Regions from separate parts of the Devosia sp. YIM 151766 genome, predicted to be linked through region 1. Evidence: riboswitches for the same ligand, from Rfam matches in the RefSeq annotation. Region 1 holds a riboswitch; the other holds the start of a gene.

What was found. Region 1 has a riboswitch for cobalamin ahead of cobW (cobalamin biosynthesis protein CobW). Riboswitches for the same ligand answer to the same signal wherever they lie in the genome.
Region 2: linked by a shared signal. The riboswitch ahead of O9Z70_RS12545 ((2Fe-2S) ferredoxin domain-containing protein) and the one ahead of cobW (cobalamin biosynthesis protein CobW) in region 1 are both predicted to bind cobalamin.

Annotation. Positions count from the first base shown of each region.
Region 1 is NZ_CP127251.1:515,740-527,854, reverse strand. Features, by position in the region: gene cobN (cobaltochelatase subunit CobN) at 1-4,980, opposite strand, end outside; gene cobW (cobalamin biosynthesis protein CobW) at 5,190-6,239, opposite strand; cobalamin riboswitch at 6,413-6,680, opposite strand; gene O9Z70_RS02515 (DUF2164 domain-containing protein) at 6,770-7,024, shown strand; gene O9Z70_RS02510 (zinc ABC transporter substrate-binding protein) at 7,105-8,097, opposite strand; gene znuC (zinc ABC transporter ATP-binding protein ZnuC) at 8,303-9,088, shown strand; gene O9Z70_RS02500 (metal ABC transporter permease) at 9,250-10,068, shown strand; gene O9Z70_RS02495 (Fur family transcriptional regulator) at 10,058-10,471, shown strand; gene rsmD (16S rRNA (guanine(966)-N(2))-methyltransferase RsmD) at 10,655-11,209, opposite strand; gene O9Z70_RS02485 (pseudouridine synthase) at 11,231-12,115, opposite strand, start outside.
Region 2 is NZ_CP127251.1:2,541,782-2,553,896, forward strand. Features, by position in the region: gene glmM (phosphoglucosamine mutase) at 1-1,090, shown strand, start outside; gene O9Z70_RS12535 (hypothetical protein) at 1,368-2,093, shown strand; gene O9Z70_RS12540 (PQQ-dependent sugar dehydrogenase) at 2,186-3,487, opposite strand; cobalamin riboswitch at 3,642-3,849, shown strand; gene O9Z70_RS12545 ((2Fe-2S) ferredoxin domain-containing protein) at 3,949-4,677, shown strand; gene O9Z70_RS12550 (ABC transporter substrate-binding protein) at 4,664-5,602, shown strand; gene O9Z70_RS12555 (FecCD family ABC transporter permease) at 5,660-6,676, shown strand; gene O9Z70_RS12560 (ABC transporter ATP-binding protein) at 6,666-7,415, shown strand; gene O9Z70_RS12565 (phosphoserine transaminase) at 7,636-8,808, shown strand; gene serA (phosphoglycerate dehydrogenase) at 8,928-10,511, shown strand; gene O9Z70_RS12575 (adenylosuccinate synthase) at 10,760-12,049, shown strand; gene O9Z70_RS12580 (hypothetical protein) at 12,098-12,115, shown strand, end outside.

The DNA of each region.
Region 1 (12,115 bases):
CTTGAGGAATTCCCGGACTGCATCGTCTTTTACGAAGGCCTCGAACGCCAGGTCGAAATGGTGGCTCTTGACTGCGCCGGTGGTGGCAGCGAAGGCGAACATGAAATCGAGCGTGGCGATGATCTCGAAGGCGCCGCGATAGCCATGGCGCATGATGCCGGCAAGCCATTTCGGATTGACCACGCGGCTGCGCATGACATAGCTAATCTCTTGTTCCAGCGTCCGAATTTTCGGCGTGTCGGGGCGGGAATGGTCGTTGTGATAGGCGGCGGGCCTGGTGCCGGACAGCATTTCGGCGGCGACGGCGAGGCCGCCTTCGAATTGGTAATAATTGTCGCTGTCGAGCAGGTCGTGTTCGCGATTATCCTGATTGTGGATTACCGCATCGATCTGGCCGAGCCGGGCGCGGAAGCGGTCATGGAGGGCCACGCCATCGGCCTTGGCGCCATAGGCATATTGGCCCCAGGCCAGGGCCTGATTGGCGAGATCGGTCTTGTCATTCCAGTTGCCATTGTCGATCAACTGACCAAGCCCTGCACCGTAAGTGCCTGGTTTTGAACCGAAAATACGCGCACCGGCTTCGAGAGCGGCATCCTGTTCCGACTTGCCCTGCGCCATGAGGCCCAGGGCCTCAATCCGCATGCGGGCGGCGATGGGATTGTCGTCGTCGGGTTCGTCGAGGGCGCCGATGGCGCGGACGGCACGGTCGAACAGAGCGATCTGCGCCGGGAAGGCATCGCGAAAAAAGCCGGAAATTCTAAGGGTTACGTCGACGCGGGGGCGGCCGAGCCGGGCCAGCGGAACGATCTCGTAGCCGGAGACGCGGAGCGAGCCGGGATCCCAGACCGGCTTGGCGCCGATCAGCGCCATGGCCTGGGCGATATCGTCGCCGCCGGTGCGCATATTGGCGGTGCCCCAGACCGAAAGGGCGACGGATGCGAGGTAATGGCCATGGTCCTGAAGATGGCGCAGAATCAGGTTTTCGGCCGATTTTCTTCCGAGTTCCCAAGCACTTGGCGTGGGGACGGCCCGCGCATCGATGGAATAGAAATTGCGCCCGGTGGGCAGGACATCGAGACGGCCGCGCGAGGGAGCGCCAGAGGGGCCGGGCTGGATGAACTTGCCGTCGAGGGCGTCGAGAAAGGCCTGCATCTCGGCCGGGCCGGAGGCGGCGAGGCGCGGCTTTATCAGGGTTTTCACCGTCCGCAGAACCGCCCTGGTGGCCGGCCAGTCATCCGGGCAAGGACGGATATCGGAGACGAGCTCGGCGGCGATGGTTTCGAGATTGGCAATGACGTCACCAATGCGCCGATTGGGTAACAGACTGTTAGCGTTGAGCATTGCCATAGCGGCAAAAACGTCCGGTCCGTGCCAGGGCTCGCCCAAAATGGCGGTCAAGGGATCGAAACCGAGTTTGAGGTCATCGGCGAGGGCGCGGATCAGCGAATTATCCCCGGGCGCGTCGCCGCGCGGTATTCTGGCCAAGGCGACGGCAAGGTCGCGCTCGAGTCCTCCGGCGGGCGAAGACCCGAAAATGTGCAAGCCGTCGCGAATCTGGGCTTCCTTCAAATCGCACAGGAAGTTGTCGATCTTGACCAGGGCCTCGGCTTCGTCTTCGGGCAGGCCGATGTCCTGGTCGAGGCGGGCATCGCGGGTGAAATCGAGAATGCGCTGCTTGAGGTCTTTCAGGCGGCGGCGATCCATGCCGGAAGCGGCGTAATATTCATCGAGCAGGGCTTCGAGGTCCTTCAGCGGCCCATAGGTTTCGGCGCGGGTGAGCGGGGGAACCAGATGATCGATGATGACGGCGCCGGTACGGCGCTTGGCCTGGGTGCCCTCGCCCGGATCGTTGACGATGAAGGGATAGATATGGGGCAGTTGGCCCCACAGGGCGTCGGGATAGCAATCGGCGTCGAGCGCCGCGGATTTGCCGGGGAGCCATTCGAGTGTGCCGTGCTTGCCATTATGGACCATGGCATGGGCGCCGAATTCCTGACGCAGCCAGAGATAGGCGGCGATATAGGCGTGGGGCGGAACCAGGGCCGGGTCGTGATAGCTCGCGGTTTCATCGAGCTGATAGCCGCGCGCCGGCTGCAGCATGATGACGACATTGCCGAAGCGATGGGCGGGGAGGTGGAAGGCGCCGTCGCGGATGAACGGATCGGTGACGGGATCGCCCCAGCGGGCGGTCACGGCGGCGCGGGTTTCCTCGGGAAGTTCGGCGAAGAGCGCCGCATAGCGGGCAAGCGGCAAGATGGCAGCGGAGCGGCCACGGGCCTGATGGGCATTGGTGGGACCGGCGGTGAGCAGGGCGATGAGATCGGCGGAGGTGCGGGGATAGGTTGGGTGATCCTCACCACGACCCGCCTGCGGGGAGCGATCAGGAGCGGCGGCGAGATGCTCGGCGATCAGGGCTCCAACGCCATCCAGATTGCTGACTTCATTATTGGGGATGCGAAGCACCCGGTATCCAGCGGCGCGCAAGAATGCATCGCGGCCGGCATCGTAAAGCTGCGCCTTGTCGCTGCCATGACTATCGCCGTCGAGTTCGATGATCAGTTTGGCGCTGTGGGAAGCGAAGTCGGCGAAATAGGGACCGATGGGCGCCTGACGGCGGAAATGGGCTTCGGGAAAGGCCTCCCGCAGCAGCAGCCACAGCACGCGTTCCGGCTGGGGTGGGTTTGAGCGCAGCGTTCGGGCCAGAACGGTATTTTTGAGGGGGCGCGAGAGGCGGGCATTGGTATGTCCGGGACCACCGGTCCACCCTCTCCCCACTGAGGGGAGGGCCGGGGTGGCATCGGAGGGCGGGCGAACCGAGGCATCGTGGGTTGTGGCGGGCGCAGCACCCCCTCCCCACCCCCTCCCCTCAAGGGGGAGGGGCTTTGGCTCGGTGGCCGTTGGAGAGAGGGGTGACGGGGCTGAGGATCCCCCTCCCCCTTGAGGGGAGGGGTCAGGGGTGGGGGTGTCGGAGGTTGAGCGATCCGAGGCATCGTGGATTGGGGCGGGCGCAGCACCCCCACCCCAACCCCTCCCCTCAAGGGGGAGGGGCTTTGGGCCGGTGGCCGTTGGAGAAAGGGATGACGGGGCCGAGGATCCCCCTCCCCCTTGAGGGGAGGGGTCAGGGGTGGGGGTGTCGGAGGTTGAGCGAACCGAGGCGTCATGGATTGGGGCGGGCGCAGCACCCCCACCCCAACCCCTCCCCTCAAGGGGGAGGGGCTTTGGGTCGGTGGCCGTTGGAGAAAGGGGGGCCGGAGCCGAGAATTCCCCTCCCCCTTGAGGGGAGGGGTTAGGGGTGGGGGTGTCGGAGGTTGAGCGAACCGAGGCGTCGTGGATTGGAGCGGGCACAGCACCCCCACCCCAACCCCTCCCCTCAAGGGGGAGGGGCTTTGGGCCGGTGGCCGTTGGAGAAAGGGGGGCCGGGGCCGAGGATTCCCCTCCCCCTTGAGGGGAGGGGTCAGGGGTGGGGGTGTCGGAGGTTGAGCGAACCGAGGCGTCGTGGGTTGAGGCGGGCGCAGCACCCCCACCCCAACCCCTCCCCTCAAGGGGGAGGGGCTTTGGCGATGGAGCCGATGGGCCGAGGTCGTACCCTGTCCGCTCCAGTTCCATCAGCATGCGCGCGGTGGATTCGGGGGCGTCGTAGCCGACGCCGTTGGCGAGGCGGCCGTCGCGGATGGGGTAGTTGGAGAGGATGATGGCGAGTTTGCGCTCGGCGCGGGGGGTGTGGCGGAGGCGGGCCCAGTTCTGGGCGAGATCGACGGCGCGGCCTATGCCCTCGGGTTCGGGTTCATAGGCGCTGAGCGGGCATTGGGTGCGGGCGTGCCAGACGGCATCGGCCTTGTGGCCGACAAGGATGCCGCCGATGCGGCCATCGACTTCGGGCATGACGAGATACATCGCCATGTCCTTGGAGGAGAGGCCCTGCGGATCGGCCTGCCATTGCGCGCGGGAGCGGCCGGACTGGATGAGCTGGATGATCGGCGCGTCGGTGCCGGCAAAGGGGTTGGTCGTCTCATCCAGATCGGCAATGCCGAGGGCGAAGGCGGTGAGATTGAAGATCGCCGCCGGCGGAAAGGCGGCCAGCGCATCCTGGACGAAGCGGATGCAGGCGGCCTCCTTGAGCGAGGAAATGACGATGGGAACGGGGGCGAGGTCGCGGGATTCGAGTTCGGCGATGAGGGCGCTGAGCGTGGCGGTGCCGGCGCCTTCGAGGGCGGCGCGGTAGAAAAGGATGGGGATGTGGACCGCCCCCTCGCCCGTCTCGGGCTCCCCCTCACCCGCCCTTCGGGCACCCTCTCCCCGAGGGGAAGAGGAATAAGAGGGGAGCGCCGCACCGGATGAAGGGGCGTGCAGCGCGCGCAGGCCGGCCTGGTCGGTCATGCCGATGGACGGGTGCCAGAGGCCGAAGCGGGGGAAGGGTTGCGGCGCCACGTTGACGAGCCGTGGCGCGATGACAGGCGCCGGCACCCCCACCCCAACCCCTCCCCGTTGGGCCGGAGACTGGTGAGACAGTGCGGCAAACGCCACCAGAATCGCATCGGCGTTTTCGGGGCCGCCGGCGACGAACAATTGGTGGAGGGCGGACCAGTCGTCGGGATGGATGGTGGAGCGCGCCTGCAGGATGGGGTCGGGATTGGCGTCGCCGGGCAGGAGGACGAGGGGAATGTTCTTATTGGTGCAAAGGGCGGTGAGCTCATCGACGCCATATTGGAAATAGGCGGTGCCGCCGAGAAGACGGAGGACGACGAGGCCGGCATGGGCGACGGTCTGTTCCAGCCACATGTCGACGGAAAGGTTGTTGGCCAGGCGTAGGCTATTGGCGAGGCGCAGGCCGGATTCCCCGGCGCGGTCGGCGGCAGCGGCCAGCATGGCCAGCTCGCTATCGGCGGAGGAAGCGAAGATATAGGCGCCGGGGGACTGGGCGAGGTCGATGGCCTCGCCTTCCTGCTGGATGGCACCGGCCTGGGCGGAGAGCAGGTGCATCAGGGGGTGCCTTTGATGGTGGAGCGGATTGGCGACGTGGCGCAGGTTGGCGACGCAGCACCCCCACCCCAACCCCTCCCCTCAGGGGGGAGGGGCTTTGGGCCGGTGGATATGACGCGATTTTGCCCGGAACACCGGCCGGTCCCCTCCCCCTTGAGGGGAGGGCTAGGGTGGGGGTGTCGGACTCTAGGCGTATATTGCGACATCGTTCACGCCGCCGCCTGCTCCAGGCTGGCGATGATGGCGGCGCGGTCCAGCGGTTGTTCGCCGATAACGACCAGATTGGTCTCGCGCTTCTCGCCGTCCTGCCAGGGGCGGTCGAAATAGGCGGTGACCCGTGGGCCGACGGCCTGGATGGCGAGGCGGGCGGCGGCGCCGGGCACGGCGGCGAAGCCTTTCAGGCGCAGCACGTCATGCGCCTTGATGGCGTTTTCGATGATGGCGAGCAGCTGGTCCTTGCCCTGGATATTGGCCAGGGTCAGCGAGAAGCTATCGAAATCGTCGTGCTCATGGGTCTCGCCGCCATGCTCCTGCTCGTGATGGCTGGGGCGGTTGGCGATATCGGCTTCGCTTTCCATGCCCATGCCGAGCAGGGCCGCGACATCGACATGGCCATTGGCGGCGCGGACGATGCCGACGCCGGGACGCAGTTCGGCGCGGATATTGGCCTCGACCTTGTCCAGCATGGCTGGATCGACCAGGTCGGTCTTGTTGATGATGACCATGTCGGCGACGGCGAGCTGATCCTCGAACAATTCGCCCAGCGGCGTCTCGTGGTCGAGCATTTCGTCCTGACGGCGCCTGGCATCGACGGCGGCTTCGTCGCTGGCGAAGCGCCCTTCGGCGAGGGCGGCGGCATCGGCGACGGTGACGACGCCATCGATGGTGACCTGGGCCTTGATCTCGGGCCAGTTGAAGGCGCGGATCAGCGGCTGCGGCAGGGCCAGGCCGGAGGTTTCGATGACGATGTGATCGAACTTGTCGTCGCGGGCCAGCAGCGCCTGCATGGTGGGGATGAATTCATCGGCCACGGTGCAGCAGATACAGCCATTGGAGAGCTCGACCATGTCCTCTTCGCGGCAGGTCTCGTCGCCGCAGCCGGCCAGGATGTCCTTGTCGACGCCCAGATCGCCGAATTCGTTGATGATCAGCGCGATGCGCTTGCCCTTGGGCGCATGCGCCAGCATGTGGCGCACGAGGGTGGTCTTGCCGGCGCCGAGAAAGCCGGTGATGACGGTGGTGGGAATCTTGGTGGTCACGCCTGCACTCCATTGCGGGTGGCCGGGCGGGAGCAGCGGCAGCAAGCCGCCGGAACAGGCGACGACAGGCCGGACGAAACGGCAATCATATTCATGTGGCACCCTCCGCGCACGGAATAATCTATGGGCTCTGCGCCCGGCTCATCATGGCCGCATCGCCGACATTGCTGTCGCGACAGACCAAGGTGCCGGCAGGTCTCCTGGCTCGCGGTGAATACAGCGCCCCCGCCTTCCCGGATGTCTGCCGGCCATGGCGCTGTCGAAAACCGCCAAGCGCCTTTCGAAGCCATGCCCGACCACCCAGTGGCTGCATTGAGAGCGCCCACCGCCTACAGTTGCGGGGGCAGCCACGGTTTTGGCCCCTGATGGGTATTCCGCACCGTGTTCCCTTTTGATCCCGTTGTGCCTGGCACGCGGGGAACCGTCACGCCATGAGCCTTACGCCTTCGGGATAGCAGGGGTCAATCCGCAAGCTCTCGCCCGGCCAGGGCCGACTCAGCTTATGAACGGGCCGAAGGAGATTATCCGCCATGAAACCGATCAGCTTCAGCCGCGAGGAAACCAAGGCCATTGTGGGCGAGATCCAGGATTATTTCCGCGAAGAACTGGACCAGTCGATCGGCGCCATGCCCGCCGAGATGCTGATGCAGTTCTTCGCCGACAAGATGGGCGCCTATTTCTACAATCGCGGGCTGCATGACGCGCAGGCGCTGGTGCGCAAGAAGATCGACGATGTGAGCGACGAGATTTTCGCGCTGGAGCGGGTGACGAAGCATCATCGCTAGACCCGCCCGGTGGCCGCGACCTCGTCCTTGGCCCTCCGACAAGCTCAGAAGGCTCGGTATGAGGTCGCGGGCGGGACCCGTTAGCCGAGGCAGTCCAGGAGGCCGGCGGCCAGGCCGCGGAGCAATTGGGGATAAAGGTCGGGACCTTCGGTGAGGGCGGCGCCTTCGGGGTCGAGCACGCCGGGCCGCGCCTGGGTGCCTTCGACGATGGTGCGGACGATGGCGGGCTCGAAATTGGGCTCGGCGAAGACGCAGGTGGCGCCGAGTTCGGCTATTCTGGCGCGCAGTTCATCGATGCGGGCGGCGCCGGGCATGATGTCGGGCGAGACGGTGACCGTGCCGGCAACCTCGAGGCCGAAGCGGGCTTCGAAATATTGATAGGCATCGTGAAAGACGATGAAGGGCTTGCCGGATAACGGGGCGAGGATTTCCTCCAGTTCGGCGGCAAGCTGGTCGAGCCGGGCCAGTTCGGCCGCGGCATTGGCGGCATAGATTTCGGCATTTTCAGGATCGGCGGCGGACAGGGTATCGGCGATATGGGTGGCCATCAGCCCGGCATTTGCCGGGTCGAGCCAGAAATGCATGTCGCCTTCGCCGTGGTCGTGATCATGATCATGGTCGTGATCGTGGTCATGGTCATGGTCGTGGTCATGGTCGTGGTCGTGATCATGATGGTCGTGGCCGTGATGCTCCTCGCCATGGTCATGCGCCTCGAAGGCGCCGCCTTCGCGGAGCGGCAGCAAGTCGATGCCCGGGGTTTCGGCCAGCTCGACCACTTCGGCATTTTTGGCGAGGGTTTCGAGCGCATCGGCGAGGAAAAGCTCCATGCCATGGCCGGTCCAGAAGACGATATCGGCGCTTTCCAGGGCGGCCGCATCGGAGGGGCGGAGCGAATAGGTGTGGGGCGAGGCGGCGCCCTTGACGATGAGGGCGGGCTGGCCGAGATCGCCCATAATGGCGGCAACCAGGGAATGGATGGGCTTGGTGGAGGCGACGATCTGTGGCGCGGCCAGGGCGCTGCCGGTGAGCAGGAAGGTGGTGAGAGCGGCGAGTGGCAGGGTGAATTTGGGCATCGTCTGGCCTCTTGGCGGGTGAAAGATCGAAAGCGATATGTTATGTTATTACGCTTGCGGTTTTGTTATGCTATAACGTATTTAGTGCCGTCAAGAGCGGTTGTGGCGACCTGTGCAAAAACGGCCGCCGCAGCTCGCTCCGGCCGCAGCACCCCCATTCTGGACCTCCCCGCAAGGGAGAGGGAACGACGGAACCGAGACTTCAATGCACGACCATCGGCCAAGAGAAATCCTGATCACCCTGAAAGATGCGGGCGTCCGCAGCGGCGGTCGCGTGCTGGTGGAGGGCGTCGACCTCTCGATCCGGCGCGGGGAAATCGTGACGCTGATCGGGCCGAACGGCTCGGGCAAATCCACTACGGCGAAGCTCGCGACCGGGGTGTTGAAGCCGAGCATGGGCAGGGTGACGCGCAAGCCGGGGCTGCGAATCGGCTATGTGCCGCAAAAGCTGAGCATCGACTGGACGCTGCCGCTGAATGTCGACCGGCTGATGACGCTGACCGGACATTATCCGGAAGGTGAAATCGTGGCGGCGCTGGAGGCGGTGGGCGCGGCGCGGCTGCGCAAGGCGGCGGTGCAGGAATTGTCGGGCGGGGAATTCCAGCGGGTGCTGTTCGCCCGGGCGATGATCCGCAAACCGGACCTGCTGGTGCTGGACGAGCCGGTGCAGGGCGTGGATTTTTCCGGCGAAGTGGCGCTGTACCAATTGATCCGGCAGATTCGCGACACGACGCAGGCCGGCATCCTGATGATTTCGCACGACCTGCATGTGGTGATGGCCGAGACCGATACGGTGATCTGCCTCAACGGGCATGTATGCTGCCGGGGCACGCCCAATGCGGTGAAGACGAGCCCGGAATATCTGGCGCTGTTCGGCGAACGGGCGGCGCACACGCTGGCGATCTACGAGCACCATCATGACCATGAGCATCATGAGGATGGCTGCGTGGTGGGCGAGCATGAGCATGAGGGGCATCATCATGGGCATTGAGGGGCATCGCTTGTCTTGGATTGCCGCCAGCATCGGCTCTTTCGCCTCCCTGCCCCTTGAGGGGGAGTATTTACATCCGGGACTTCGAGTGAAGTTGTCTCGGAACCTGAGACCCTTGGCCCCCTCCCCCTTAGGTGTGCCGGACCATCGGGAGGCAATCCATGTTCGGTGATTTCTTCTCCCGCGCGCTTATCGCCGGCATGGGGCTGGCGGCGGTGACCGGGCCGCTGGGCTGTTTCGTGGTGTGGCGGCGGATGGCTTATTTCGGGGATACGATGGCGCATTCGGCGCTGCTGGGCGTGGCCCTGTCGATCCTGTTATCGGTGAACATGACGCTGGGGGTCTTCGCGGTGGCGGCTTTGGTGGCGGGGGCGCTCTTGCTGTTGCAACGGCAGAATACGCTGTCCACCGACGCGCTGCTGGGCATTCTCAGCCATTCGAGCCTCGCCGTGGGGCTGGTCATTGTCGGCTTCCTGACGCAGGTGCGGATCGACCTGATGGGCTTTCTGTTCGGCGATATCCTGGCGGTATCGGTGGAAGACATCCTTGTCATCTATGGCGGCGGCGCCGCCATCCTCGTCATTCTGGCGCTGAACTGGCGGCCGCTGCTGGCGGCGACGGTGAGCCCGGAACTGGCGGAGGCCGAAGGGCTGCGGCCGGAGGCGAGCCGGATCGTGCTCATGCTGCTGATGGCCAGCGTCATCGCCATCGCCATGAAGCTGGTGGGCGTGTTGCTGATCACCTCGCTGCTGATCATCCCGGCTGCCACGGCGCGGCGGCTGAGCGCCAATCCGGAAATGATGGCGCTGGTGGCGGCGGCGCTGGGGGCAATGTCGGTATTGGGCGGCTTGTATGGGTCGCGCAGCTGGGATACCGCTTCGGGACCTTCCATCGTGGTGATGGCGCTGGCGATCTTCCTCGTATCGCTGGCGGTGCCGACGGCAAGATTGTTCGGCAGGAGAGAGCAGCATGGCGCATGATCACAAAATCCCCAAGGACCTGACGCGCAACCAGGAATTGGTGCTGGGAGCGCTCAGCCACGCCCCTGCCCCGCTTTCGGCCTATGACATTCTCGACCGGCTGCGCGACGACGGACTGCGCGCGCCGCTGCAAATCTATCGGGCGCTGGACAAGCTGGTGGAGCGCGGCCTCGCCCATCGCCTGGAATCGCTCAGCGCCTTCGTCGCCTGCGCCGACGCGAATTGCCACCGCAAGGGCCTGATCGCCTTCGCCATTTGCGGCGAATGCGGCAAGGTCGATGAATTCACCGATGCGGTGATCGAGGAAAGGCTGGGCGGCTGGGCCAGGAATACCGGTTTCCAGGTGGGGCAGACGACAATGGAAATCCGCGGCAAATGCGGGACGTGCCTGCTGGCGGCCTGAGGGTTCTTTACCTTGGATGCTGCGGCATCGGCAGTCCGGGTTCGCTCCACCGCCCCCAGCCCAGCTGCGCTATTCTCCCTTCACCATGGTGCTTGTTTCGGCGGCAGGATCGGCAGTTCTTGCGCCTCCCTCCCCTCAAGGTAGAGGAAGGAAAGGAGCCGACGATCTCGACACAGAGAGATTCTAGCCGAAGGTCAGGAACCGGATGGCGGCGGCGCCGTATTCGCGGCTGTCTTCGAGGGTGAAGCCATCGGGGATGGCGATTGCAGCGCTGGCGGCTTCTTCCCAGACGATCGTGGCGCCGGGGACCAGCCAGCCATTGGCGGCCAGTTCGACGAGCGCTTTTTCGCCGAGCGCCTGATTATAGGGCGGATCGAGGAAGACGAGGTCGAACCGGCCGAACGTGCCGGGGCGGCCCAGAGCGGTGGCGTCGCGGCGCAGCAGCTTGGTGATGCCGGCGGCGCCGAAGGCTTCGATATGGTCGCGAATGATGCCACGCGCTTCGGCGCCGGTTTCAACGAAGGTGACATGGGCGGCGCCGCGCGACAGGGCTTCCAGGCCCAGCGCGCCGGTGCCGGCAAACAGATCGAGCACGCGCTTGCCATCCAGCGCCGGGCCGAGACGCGAACCCAGAATATTGAAGATGGATTCACGGGCGCGGTCGGAGGTCGGACGGGTGGATTGGTCCGAGGGGGAATTGAGCTGCTTGCCGCGAAATTTGCCGGCGACGATGCGCATGGGACGGTGTTCCTGGGCCGATCAGCGGTCGTTGCGCGGCTTGCGCGGACCGGCGGGACGGCCGGCTGGCGGACGGCCGGCTGGCGGGCGGCCGGCTGGCGGACGGCCGGCTGGCGGGCGGCCGGCTGGCGGGCGGCCGGCTGGCGGGCGGCCGGCTGGCGGGCGGCCGGCTGGCGGGCGGCCGCCGGTGGGCCGCCCCCCCGGACGCGGACCGCCCGGCTTGCCAGAAAAGGGCTTGCCGTCGGGCCTGCCGGCAAAAGGCTTGCCGCCGGGGCGACCGCCCTGAGGCCGGTCGCCATAGGGCCGCTTGGGCCGATCCTCGAAGCCGCGTTCCGGCCGCGCCCCCCGGGCGGGCTTATCGCCGAAGGACCGCTGCGCCCGGTCGCCGGAATCGCGTTTGGGCCGGTCGCTGAAGCCGGTGCGGGCGGGCTTGTCGCCATAATCGCGCTTGGGCTGGTCGGCGAAGCCGCCACGGGCCGGCCGATCGCCAAAGCCGCTGCGCGGCGGCCGATCGCCGAAATCGCGCTTGGGCTTGTCGCCGAAGGGCTTGCCGCCCTGCGGGCGGTCGCCGCGCGGCGCCGGCTTGCCGAAGCCACGGGCGGGCCGATCGTCCGGGGCGTGGCGCGAACGCGGCGGCGCCTTGGGCACAAAGGCCTCGGGCGCGCGGCCATCGTCGTCGAAATGGATGCGGCGCGGCCGGCCTGTCGGGCGCTCTTCGGCATCGCGGCCATAGGAGGGGCGGCGCTGGTCGGTGGCGGCGCCGCGCGCCGGATTGGGACGGCTATGGTCGCGGTCGCGGGGGGAGCGGACCGGGCGCTCGTCGCGGGGGGCCGGCATTTCGGGCATTTCGCTGTCGAAATCGACGCCGGCGGCCTCGGCCAGCTTCTTGCCGAGCTGGTCGCGCAG
Region 2 (12,115 bases), 1.3 Mb from region 1:
CATGCTCACCCGCTCGTTGCGCGCCGATCTGGGCGTCATGATCTCGGCCTCGCACAACCCTTACGACGATAACGGCATCAAGCTGTTCCGCCCCGATGGCTACAAGCTCTCCGACGAGATCGAGCTGGAAATCGAACGGCTGCTCGACAGCGACATGACCCGCTATCTCGCCCGGGGCCGCGATATCGGCCGCGCCCACCGCGACGAGGAAGCCCGCACCCGCTATATCGAATATGCCAAGCGCACCCTGCCCCGGCATCTCGACCTGGCCGGCCTGCGGGTCGTGCTCGATTGCGCCAATGGCGCCGCTTACAAGGTCGCCCCCATCGCGCTGTGGGAACTGGGCGCCGAAGTCTTCACCATCGGCGCCGAGCCCGATGGCTTCAACATCAATTACAAGGTGGGCTCCACCGCCCCCGAAGCGGTGGCCGCCAAGGTCAAGGAAGTGCGCGCCGATATCGGCATTGCCCTGGACGGCGATGCCGACCGGGTCATCATCGTCGACGAAAAGGGCCAGGTGGTCGATGGCGACCAGTTCATGGCGGTGATCGCCGAAAGCTGGATGGAGCGCGACATGCTCACCGGCGGCGGCATCGTGGCCACCATCATGTCCAATCTCGGGCTCGAACGGCACCTGACCAATCTCGGCCTTACCCTCGAACGCACCAAGGTGGGCGACCGCTACGTGCTCGAAGCCATGCGGGCCAAGGGCTTCAATGTCGGCGGCGAGCAATCGGGCCACATCATCCTCTCCGATTTCACCACCACCGGCGACGGCCTCGTTGCCGCCCTGCAATTGCTCGGCGTGCTGAAGCAGAAGGGCGTGCCGATCTCGGAAATCTGCGCCCGCTTCGAAAAGGTGCCGCAGCTCCTGCGCAGCGTGAAATTCAAATCCGGCAAGCCGCTCGAACATAAACAGGTCATCCAGGCCATAGCCGATGGCCAGGCCATGCTCGGCAATGGCGGCCGGCTGGTCGTCCGCGCCTCCGGCACCGAACCGGTCATCCGCGTCATGGGCGAAGCCGACGATGCGCGCCTGGTGGAAAAGGTCGTCGGCCAGGTCGAAGCGGCGATCCGCGACGTCGCCTAGGCTCTTTCCATTTTCGCGGCAGCGATGATGTGGCCCAAACCGCGCTCGTCCGGGAAAGACGCCGGTCGAGGTCATAGGCGATAACCGTCCTCTTGAGGGGCGCAAGGAGACCGGCCACTTCCAACAGATCACTTGCCCGCATTCGCACGGCAATACTTTGGCAATACCTGTTCCTTGCCGGCATTAAGGTTAAAGTTTTAGGTTAAGTGAGCCTTAAGAAGTTTCCTCGATAAAGGTTGTATCGACTGGTGTCGTGGCAACCAAAGGAATTACTTCCATGCGTAAGCTCACCCTTGCGGTGCTGGCGGCGGGAGCTGCCCTGATCGGGCCGGCCATTGCCGCCGACATGCCCTATTATCCGCCCATCATCGAAATCCCCGACGTGGATTACGGCTATACCGGCTCGCTCTATTTGCGCGGCAGCGCCGGGCTGAACCTGATGTGGGCCGGTCAGGTGAACCATCCGACCGCCACCCCTTCGGCCTTCGAGGTCGATGGCTTCGGCTATGGCTATTCCTACGGCGTCGGCGCCGGTTACGAGACGGGAACCGGCCTGCGTGTCGATCTGACGGTCGACCGGCTGCATAATGACGGCATGCGCGCCACGATTAACGATTCTTCAGGCAATGTCGCCAATGGCGTCCACAGCCTCAATCTTCGCTCCACGGTCGTCTTGGCCAACGCCTATTACGATGTCGGCTTCGGCGACGGCTATTCGGCGGCCGGCGGCCCCTTCGGCTATGTCGGCGGCGGCGTTGGCGTTGCCTATAACGACATGGTCACCACCGGTCCCGGACCGGCCGACACCTGGGGCAAGAATACCAGCTTTGCCGCTGCCGGCATGGCGGGCCTCGGCTACGATTTCGGCCAGGTCGTCGCCGATCTGGGCTATCGCGCCCTCTATATCAACCGCATCGAAAATAGCACCGCGACCGCGCCCTATTCCATCGATGACAATTGGGTGCACGAAGTCCGCGGCACAGTACGCTACCGCTTCAACTGATCGGCAGGGGGTGGAGCGCCACGTCCGCCAGATGACGGTTCTGGAGGCCGGTGTCTAAACGACACCGGCCTTTTCTTGTTTCGCCTTCCCGCTCAGGCGCCGGTGACGCGCCAGATGACATCGCCGACATCGTCGGCCATCAGCACCGCCCCATCGCCGGCAATGACCACGCCCACCGGGCGGCCATAAGAATGCTTCTCGTCCGGCGACAGGAAATCGGTGAGGATGTCGCGCGGCATGCCGACCGGCTTGCCGTTCTGGAATTCGACGAAGGCCAGCTTGTAGCCGGAGAGTTTCGAGCGGTTCCACGAGCCATGCTGGCCAATGGCCATGCCCTGCGGAAAGCCCGGCAAGGTGCCCTCCGGCAGCCAGCACAGGCCCAGCGACGCGGTATGGCCGCCCAAGGCATAATCGGGCTGCAGGGCTGCGGCCACCTTGGCTGCATCCTGGGGCACGCGGTCGTCCACCACCCGGTCCCAATAGCAATAGGGCCAGCCGTAAAAGCCGCCATCCACCACCGAGGTCAGGTAATCGGGCGGCGTCTCGTCGCCCAGGCCGTCGCGTTCATTCACCACGGTCCAGAGCTGCCCGCCTTCAGGCTCCCAGGCCATGCCCACCGGATTGCGCAGGCCGCCGGCGAAGATCCGCGACGTGCCGCTGACCAGGTCCAGTTCGTGGATGCAAGCGCGGTTTTCCTCCACCGCCATGCCGTGATCGGCGATATTGCTCAGCGAGCCCACCGCCACATAAAGCTTGGTGCCGTCCTTGCTGGCGATCAGGTTGCGCGTCCAGTGCCCGCCGGGGATCAGGTCCATCAGCTTGCGGCCCGGCGCGGTGATCCGCGTCGTCCCCGCTTCATAGGGAAAAGCCAGCACCGCATCGCTGGCGCCGACATAGAGAATGTCCCCGATCAGCACCATGCCGAAAGGCTGGCGTACATTCTCGATCAGCGCATGGCGTTCCTCGGCCACCCCGTCGCCATCGGCGTCGCGCAGCAATGTGACGCGATTGGGACTCTCGCCTCGCGCCTTGGCCCGCTTCATCGTCGCGGCCATGGCATGGTCGAAGATGGAATTGGGCTTGCCGTCCTCGCCCATCGATTCGGCCACCAGCACGTCGCCATTGGGCAGGACCAGAATATTGCGCGGATGGTCCAGCCCCTTGGCGAAGGCATTGACCTTGAGCCCCGCTGCCGGCGTCGGCCGGTGATCGCCTTCCCAGCCCTTGGCCGTCGGCATTTTCAGCGTCGGAATCTTGCCCTGCGGCTTGGGATCGGGAATGGCCGGCGCCGTGCCATAGGCCGGCGGGCGCGGTCCGTCGCCGGAATGGCGGACAGCGACGGCTACGCCGCCGACAAGAGCTACAAGGCGGGCAAAAAGTGTAGGCTCGGCCATGGGTCGTCTCGAAATGCTGGAGCAAGGAATGGAAAGAAAACCACGCTAATCGGTTTACCGGACGAGGACCAGAGCCGCGCCGGAAAAATCACATTTTTCCGATGCCCGCCATCTCGCGCCGACGATGCGGCTTGCCAGCAACGGCCAAACATGCAATCTGATCCTCGCTTTCGGTTCCGCCATGACGCGCGGATCAAAAGGGAATACCGGTGCGGATTACCCATCAGGGGCCAATTCCGGAGCTGCCCTCGCAACTGTAAGCGGCGAGCTTCCTGCATTCACCACTGATCCTTAGCGATCGGGAAGGGGCGGGACGCGACCGAGCCGCGAGCCAGGAGACCTGCCGCCAGCACTGACCATGAAGCCGGGCGAGGTGTCCCGGCAGGGGGCGCATATGGGTTTTTGCACGTCTGCACTATCGCAAAACGCTGGGCTGCCTTCCCCTTTGGGGAGTGGCGAATTTGCGCCCTGACGCCGTCCTCTATCTCGTCAGCCAGCCCTATCTCAGCGCTCGCCGCTTCCGCAATCTCAGCCAGGGGCTGATTGCCGCCTCGACGCTGCCCGCCGCCATCGCCCGGATGGAAGGCACCGGACCGGGGCCGATGGAGGCGCTTGACGAACTCGTCGCCTCCGGCGCCCGCACCATTCTGGTGCAGCCGGTAGGCCTGCCCTTTTCCGACAGCCTCGCCGCCTGGCTGCCCGGGGCGCTGGCCCATTGGCTAGCCCGGCCCCGGGCGGAGCATGTCGCCCTGGCGCTGGCCGCCGACCAGGTGGACGACGCTACCGTGCTGCAAGCGCTGGCCGGCTCGGCGCTGGCCAAGGCCCCGGCCGCCCGTCCCATCGCGCCGGAACAGGCCGCCATCACCAATCCCGGCTGGCAGGAACCGCCGCCCTTCCGGCATCACCTGCTGGTCTGCAGCGGCCCGCGCTGCACATTCCGCCAATCCGGAACGCTCAGGCAGGCGCTCGACACCGAGCTGCGCCGCGCCGGCATTCGCGACGATTGCCTGATCACCCAGACCGGCTGCCTCTTTCCCTGCAATCAGGGGCCGATGCTGGCCGTCTATCCCTCCGGCCGCTGGTATCGGCTGGAAAACCATGCGGATGTCGCCCGCTTTGCGACCGCCCTGGGAGCCAATGACAGGCTGTCCGAACTGCTCATCCACGAGGTGCATCATGAAGCCCATTAGCCTCTTCGCCATTGCCGCTCTGGCCCTGGCCTCCAGCCCTGCCCTAGCCGAAACGCCCAGCATCGAAAGCTGCGAGACCGTCTCCGGCTTCGAAGCGGTGCCCAGCCGCGTCATCACCCTCAACCAGCAAGCCACCGAAATCATGCTGGCTTTGGGCCTCGAAAGCCATCTGGTCGGCACCGCCTATATCGATGATGCCATCCCGGAGCGCTGGCAGGCCGCCTATGACAGCGTGCCGGTTTTGTCCGAGCGCTATCCGGCCCGCGAAGTGGTGCTGGCCGAAAACCCCGACCTGCTGTTTGCCGGCTTCAATTCCGCCTTCGGCGAAAAGGCCCTGGGCGCCCAAGAGGACTGGAACGATCTGGGCATCGGCACCTATCTGGTCAATGTCGAATGCCGCAACCTGCACCCCGCCGATGTCAAGCTGACCACCGAGCCGCTTTTCATCGATCTGGAGCGCATCGGCGCCCTGTTCGGGGTCGAGGACCGGGCCGAAACGGTAGCCACCGATATCCGCTCCCGCCTGGCGGCAATCGCCGGCGCCAATCCCGGCCAGGGCCGCCGCGCCTTCCTCTATGATTCGGGCACCGAAACCGCCTTCTCCGCCGGTTGCTGCGGCGCGCCGGGCCTGCTGCTCGACGCCGTGGGCCTCGAAAACATCGCCGCCGAAGTGGAAGGCCGCTGGGCCGACCTGGCCTGGGAGGCGGTGGTTGTGGGCGATCCCGACGTCATCGTGCTGATCGAGGCCGAATGGTCCACCGCCGAGGATAAGATCGCCCATCTCAAGGCCGATCCGGTGCTCTCCGAACTCGACGCCGTCCGCGAGGAGCGTTTCGTCACCATCCCCTTCTCGGCCACCGTCCTCGGCATCCGCTTCGTCGAAGGCGTCGAGCAATTGGGCGCCGACCTGGCGGCGCTGGACTAAGACGGAAGGGCGGCGCAGGAGCCGATAGAAACCGTGCCGATAGAAAGTGAAGTCCAAATGATCCGCCCGCGCGGCAGAATCGTCACCGCCTTTGCAGTCACCGCCATCGCGCTGCTGCTGGCTGGGCTAGCCGGAATCTATTGGGGCACCGCCAATCTTTCCTGGAGCGCGCGTCTCGATGCCCTGCTGCGCCTGCCCGAGGCGGAGCGGCATCTGGTGCTGATCATCTGGGAATGGCGCCTGCCGCGCGTTCTCATGGTGGCCTTGGTCGGCGGCGCCCTGGCGCTGTCGGGCACGGTCATGCAGGCTTTGCTGCGCAACCCCTTGGCCGATCCCTATCTGCTGGGCCTCTCCTCCGGCGCCTCGGCGGCCGCCACCGCCGCCATTGTCTGGCTGCCGGCCGCCTTCGTCGCTTCCATCGGCCTGCCGCTCCTGGCTTTCGGCGGCGCCGTTCTCGCCTTTGTCGTCACGCTGGGCCTGGCCTTCAGCCCGGCGCGCGGACTCGACCGGCTGGTGCTGATTCTGGCCGGCATCGCCGTCTCGCTGTTCTTCCAGTCCATCTCCGCCTTTTTCCTGCATATCGCCGACCCCCATGTCACCCAGGCGGCTTTGCAATGGCTGATGGGCTCGGCGGCCGGCACGACCTGGGGCGATCTGCTGCCCCTCGCCCTGGCCTTGCCCCCGATAATCGCCTTCTCGCTCTGGTTCGCGCCCATGCTCGATGCCGTCCTGCTCGGCGACGAGCGGGCCACGGCGCTCGGCGTGCCGGTCGCCTGGCTGCGCATCGGCTTCTTCACCGCCGCGGCGCTGCTGACCGGCCTGTCGGTGGCCGGGGCCGGCATTGTTGGCTTTGTCGGCCTCATCGTGCCGCATATGGCGCGGCTGCTGATCGGCGCCACCCATCGCCGGCTGGTGCCGCTGGCGGTGCTGCTCGGCGCGCTGGTGCTGGTGGTGGTCGATCTGCTCTGCCGCATCGTGCTGGCGCCCGAGGAATTGCCGCTCGGCGTGCTGTTGGCCCTGTTCGCCGCCCCGCCTTTCATCGTCATCCTGCGGAGGGTTCGCAATGGCATCTGAACCCATTCTCACGGTCCGGCAATTGGGCCTGGTCAAGCAGGGCAAATCGCTGCTCGACGCGGTGAGCTTCACCCTGCAACCCGGCCGTTTCTATGGCCTGCTCGGCCCCAATGGCGCCGGCAAGTCCAGCCTGTTGCGCCTGCTCTACCGCGCCGATCGCCCCAGCCGGGGCGCTATCGGCCTGGCCGGCGAGGAAATCGGCGCCATGGCCCGCCGCCGCTACGCCGCCCGGGTGGGCGCGCTGGTGCAGGAACAGGTCAATCTGGCGGGCCTCAGCCTGCGCGAAGTGGTGCGGCTGGGGCTGCTGCCGCTGCGCTTGCCCGCCGAACAGGCCGAAGCCCGCATCGCCGCGGCGCTGCACGAGATCGGCCTTGGCCACCGCGCCGAAGACGATGCGGCACGCCTGTCCGGCGGCGAGCAGCAGCGCCTGTTCTTCGGGCAATTGCTGGCGCTCGATCCCGAACTCTACCTGCTCGACGAGCCGCACAACCATCTCGACCTGCACTTCCAATATCGCCTGCTCGACCAGGTCCGCCGCCGCGGCCGCACCGTTCTCGCCTCCTTCCACGACCTCAACCTCGCCGCCCGCTATTGCGATGAGGTGCTACTGCTCGACCACGGCAAGCTGGTCGCCCAAGGCCCCGTCGACGCCGTGCTCACCCGCGAGAACCTGGCCCAAATCTACCGCGTCGACGGCCAATTCCGTGATGGCCAGCTGACCGTGACCGGCTCGATATGACGACCTCAACGGTTTGCAATATTTCTTGGGGGCCTGCTTTCGCGCAAATCCATCGGCCTTTCGCCTTCCAGGGGGCGATAGGGCGAAAAAATCCGAGCACCACCACCAACGCCACCAATCCCCATTGACGCCCGAGCCGCACAGGTTTATCTCCCGCCTCAGGACATCTCGCCCTAACGCGAGACGCATAGGCCTGGGAGGGCCGCTTGATATGGCTGCAATGCCCCAAACCGCACCGGCGGTAAAACCGGCTAATCCAAATTTTTCGTCGGGTCCCTGCTCCAAGCGTCCGGGTTGGACGATTGACGTGCTTGCCGGCGCCCTGACCGGCCGCTCGCACCGCTCCAAGCCCGCCAAGGCGCGCATTCAGCAGGCGATCGATCTGACGCGCGAACTGCTCGAAGTGCCCGCCGATTACCGTATCGGCATCGTCCCCGCTTCCGATACCGGCGCGGTGGAGATGTTCCTCTGGAGCGCCCTCGGCGCCCGAGGCGTCGACATGCTGGCCTGGGAATCGTTCGGCGCCGGCTGGGTCACCGATGTCACCAAGCAGCTCAAGCTTCCCGATGTCCGCCTGCTCGAAGCGCCTTATGGCGAATTGCCCGATCTCGCCCAGGTCGACTTCACCCGCGATGTGGTCTTCACCTGGAACGGCACCACCTCGGGCGTCCGCGTCCCCGACGCCGAATGGATCCCAGCCGACCGCCAAGGCCTCACCATCTGTGACGCCACTTCTGCCGCCTTTGCGCAGAAGCTCGACTTCGCCAAGCTCGATGTCGTCACCTTTTCCTGGCAGAAGGCACTGGGCGGCGAAGCCGCGCACGGCATCCTGATCCTGTCACCCCGCGCCGTCGAACGGCTTGAAACCTACAAGCCTGACCGTCCTCTGCCGAAGATTTTCCGCCTGACCAAGAGCGGCAAGCTCATCGAAGGCATCTTCAAGGCCGAAACCATCAACACCGTCTCGATGCTGTGCATCGAAGACGCCATCGACGCCATGCAATGGGGGCTGGAAATCGGCGGACTCAAGGCCATGCAGGCCCGCGCCGACGCCAATTTCAGGGTGCTGGCCGATTGGGTGGACAAGACCGATTGGGTCGATTTCCTCGCCAAGGTCCCCGGCCAGCGGTCCAATACCTCGGTCTGCCTCTCCATCGTCGATCCCGCGATCACCGCTCTGGATGATGACGCGCAGGCCGCCTTCGCCAAGGCCATGGTCGCCCGCCTCGACAAGCTCGGCGTCGGCTATGATTTCGGCTCCTACAAGGACGCCCCGGCGGGGCTGCGCATCTGGGCTGGCTCGACCGTGGAGGCCTCCGACTTGGCGGCTCTGACCCCGTGGCTCGATTGGGCCTTCGCCGAGGAAAAGGCCGCTCTCAAGATCGCCGCCTAACCCGACCCGCACGGAACCCGGCCTCGTCCTTCGACCAGCAGGATGAGGCCTGCCATCTCAGATTTCCGCGGTCTCGCCGGTTCAGATCGTGCCGCCGCACCCAATTCAGGGACACCCAAATGCCCAAGGTTCTCGTTTCCGACAAGCTCAGCCCCACCGCCGTCCAGATCTTCAAGGACAATGGCGTCGAGGTCGATTACCTGCCCGATCTGGGCAAGGACAAGGATAAGCTGCTCGAAGTCATCGGCCAATATGACGGCCTGGCCATCCGCTCGGCCACCAAGGTGACGGAAAAAATCCTTGCCGCCGCGACCAATCTCAAGGTCATCGGCCGCGCCGGCATCGGTGTCGACAATGTCGACATCCCCGCCGCGACCAAGAAGGGCATCATCGTGATGAACACGCCCTTCGGCAATTCGATCACCACGGCCGAGCACGCCATCGCCATGATGATGGCCCTGGCCCGCCAATTGCCCGAAGCCGATGCCTCGACCCGCGCCAGCAAGTGGGAGAAGAACCGCTTCATGGGCGTCGAGGTCACCAACAAGATTCTCGGCCTGATCGGGGCGGGCAATATCGGCTCGATCGTCGCCGACCGGGCCCAGGGCCTCAAGATGAAGGTCATTGCCTTCGACCCCTTTCTGACGCCGGAACGGGCCCAGACCCTGGGCATCGAAAAGGTCGAACTCGACGACCTGCTCGGCCGCGCCGATTTCATCACCCTGCACACGCCACTGATCGACGCGACCCGCAACATTCTCAACGCAGAAAACCTGGCCAAGACCAAGAAGGGCGTACGCATCGTCAATTGCGCCCGCGGCGGCCTGATCGATGAAGATGCGCTCTATGCGGCGCTGAAGTCCGGCCAGGTGGCCGGGGCCGCGCTCGACGTGTTCCTGACCGAGCCGGCCGAGAACAACCCATTGTTCGAACTGCCCAATGTCATCTGCACGCCGCATCTGGGCGCCTCGACAAAGGAAGCGCAGGAAAACGTCGCCCTGCAGGTGGCCGAGCAGATTTCGGCCTATCTGATGACCGGCGAGATCACCAATGCGCTCAACTTCCCGTCCATTTCGGCCGAGGAAGCCCCCATCATCACCCCCTGGGTGAAGCTGGCCGAAGCCCTGGGCTCCTTTGCCGGCCAGCTCACCGAAACGGCGATCAGCGGCATCAAGATCGAGTTCGAGGGAACCCCGGCCAACCTCAATATCCGCCCGATGATCGCCGCCGCCATCAACGGGGTGCTGAAGCCGTCGCTGGGCGATGTCAACATGGTCTCGGCACCGCAGGTCGCCAAGGATCGCGGCATCGTGGTCGAGACCACGACACGCGACCAGCAGGGCGCCTATGAGGGCTATATCCGCCTGACCGTGACCACCGAGCGCCAGACCCGGGGCATTGCCGGCACGCTGTTCGTCAACGGCAAGCCGCGCATCATCCAGGTCAAGGAGATCAATATGGAGGCCGAACTGACGCCCTCCATGCTTTACGTCACCAATGAGGACAAGCCCGGCCATATCGGCCGCCTGGGCACGCTCCTGGGCACGCTCGGCATCAATATCGCCAATTTCAACCTCGGCCGCGCCGAAATCGGCGGCGACGCCATCGCACTGGTCTCGATCGACGGTGCCCTCTCGGAGGATCAACTGACCCAGATCGCCCAGCTCGAAGGCGTCAAGCAGGCCAAAGCCCTCAAGTTCTGAGCCATCTGCACCGCCCGCCCGCTCGCCCCCGACAGGGCCGGGCGGACGGGCAGGCGAAAATGCCGCTATTTTGCCGATAGTGCGGCTTGGTCATCACCGTCTTAGTGATATAAGAACAATCGGACTTATCCGCGTTCGGCCATAGTCGAAGCAGGCCAACTGACCGAAGGCACGGATGTCCAATCAATCGAAGGGCCCTGCCGTAATGCCGGGCCTGTTGTCGCGCGTTCTTTGGGGAAGACTGGAATATGGCGAATGTGGTTGTCGTCGGCTCGCAATGGGGCGACGAGGGCAAGGGCAAGATCGTGGACTGGCTCAGCGAGCGCGCCGACGTGGTGGTGCGCTTCCATGGCGGCCACAATGCCGGCCATACGCTGGTCATCGACGGGGTAAGCTACAAGCTGTCGCTGCTGCCTTCGGGCCTGGTGCAGGGCAAGCTATCGGTCATCGGCAATGGCGTGGTCGTGGATCCGCACCATTTCGTCGCCGAAATGGCGAAGCTGCGCGGCCAGGGCGTGAACATCACCCCCGAAGTGCTGCGCATTGCCGATAACGCGCCGCTGATTCTGTCGCTGCACCGCGAATTGGACGGCCTACGCGAGGATGCCAATTCCGGCCTCAAGATCGGCACCACCCGCCGCGGCATCGGCCCGGCCTATGAGGACAAGGTCGGCCGCCGTGCCATCCGCCTGGTCGATCTGTCCGAACCCGAAACGCTGATGCCCAAGATCGAGCGGCTGCTTACGCACCACAATGCGCTGCGCCGCGGCATGGGGCTCGAGGAAATTTCCGCCAATTCCATCTATGAAGAGCTGACCTCCATCGCCGCCGATATATTGCCTTTCATGGACCAGGTCTGGCGGGTTCTGGAAGACAAGCGCCGCGATGGCGCCCGCATCCTCTTCGAAGGCGCGCAGGGCGCCCTGCTCGACAACGATCACGGCACCTATCCCTTCGTCACCTCCTCCAACACAGTGGCGGGACAGGCGGCAGCCGGCTCGGGCCTCGGCCCCACCGCCATCGGCTATGTGCTGGGCATCACCAAGGCCTATACGACCCGCGTGGGCGAAGGCCCCTTCCCCTGCGAACTCGATGACGAGATCGGCGAGCATCTGGCCGTCGTCGGCCGCGAGGTCGGCGTCAATACCGGTCGCCCGCGCCGCTGCGGCTGGTTCGATGCCGTGCTGGTGCGCCAGACCGTCAAGACCTCCGGCATTACCGGCATTGCCCTGACCAAGCTCGACGTGCTTGACGGGCTCAAGGAGATCAAGATCTGCGTCGGCTACGAGCTGGATGGATCACGCATTGATTATTTGCCTGCCTCAATGGGGGCACAGGCGCGCGTTAAGCCCATTTACGAAACGCTGGAAGGCTGGTCGGACACGACTGCGGGTGCGCGCTCCTGGGCCGAATTGCCGGCGCAGGCCGTCAAATATGTCCGTTATATCGAAGAGCTGATCGGCGCGCCGGTGGCCCTGTTATCCACCAGTCCGGAACGGGCCGACACCATCCTTGTGGTCGACCCATTCCAAGACTGATAAATTTTGTTAAAAGACTGCGCTGTCAGAGTGAGTACCAAATAGCCAATGGCGGATTACAAGGAG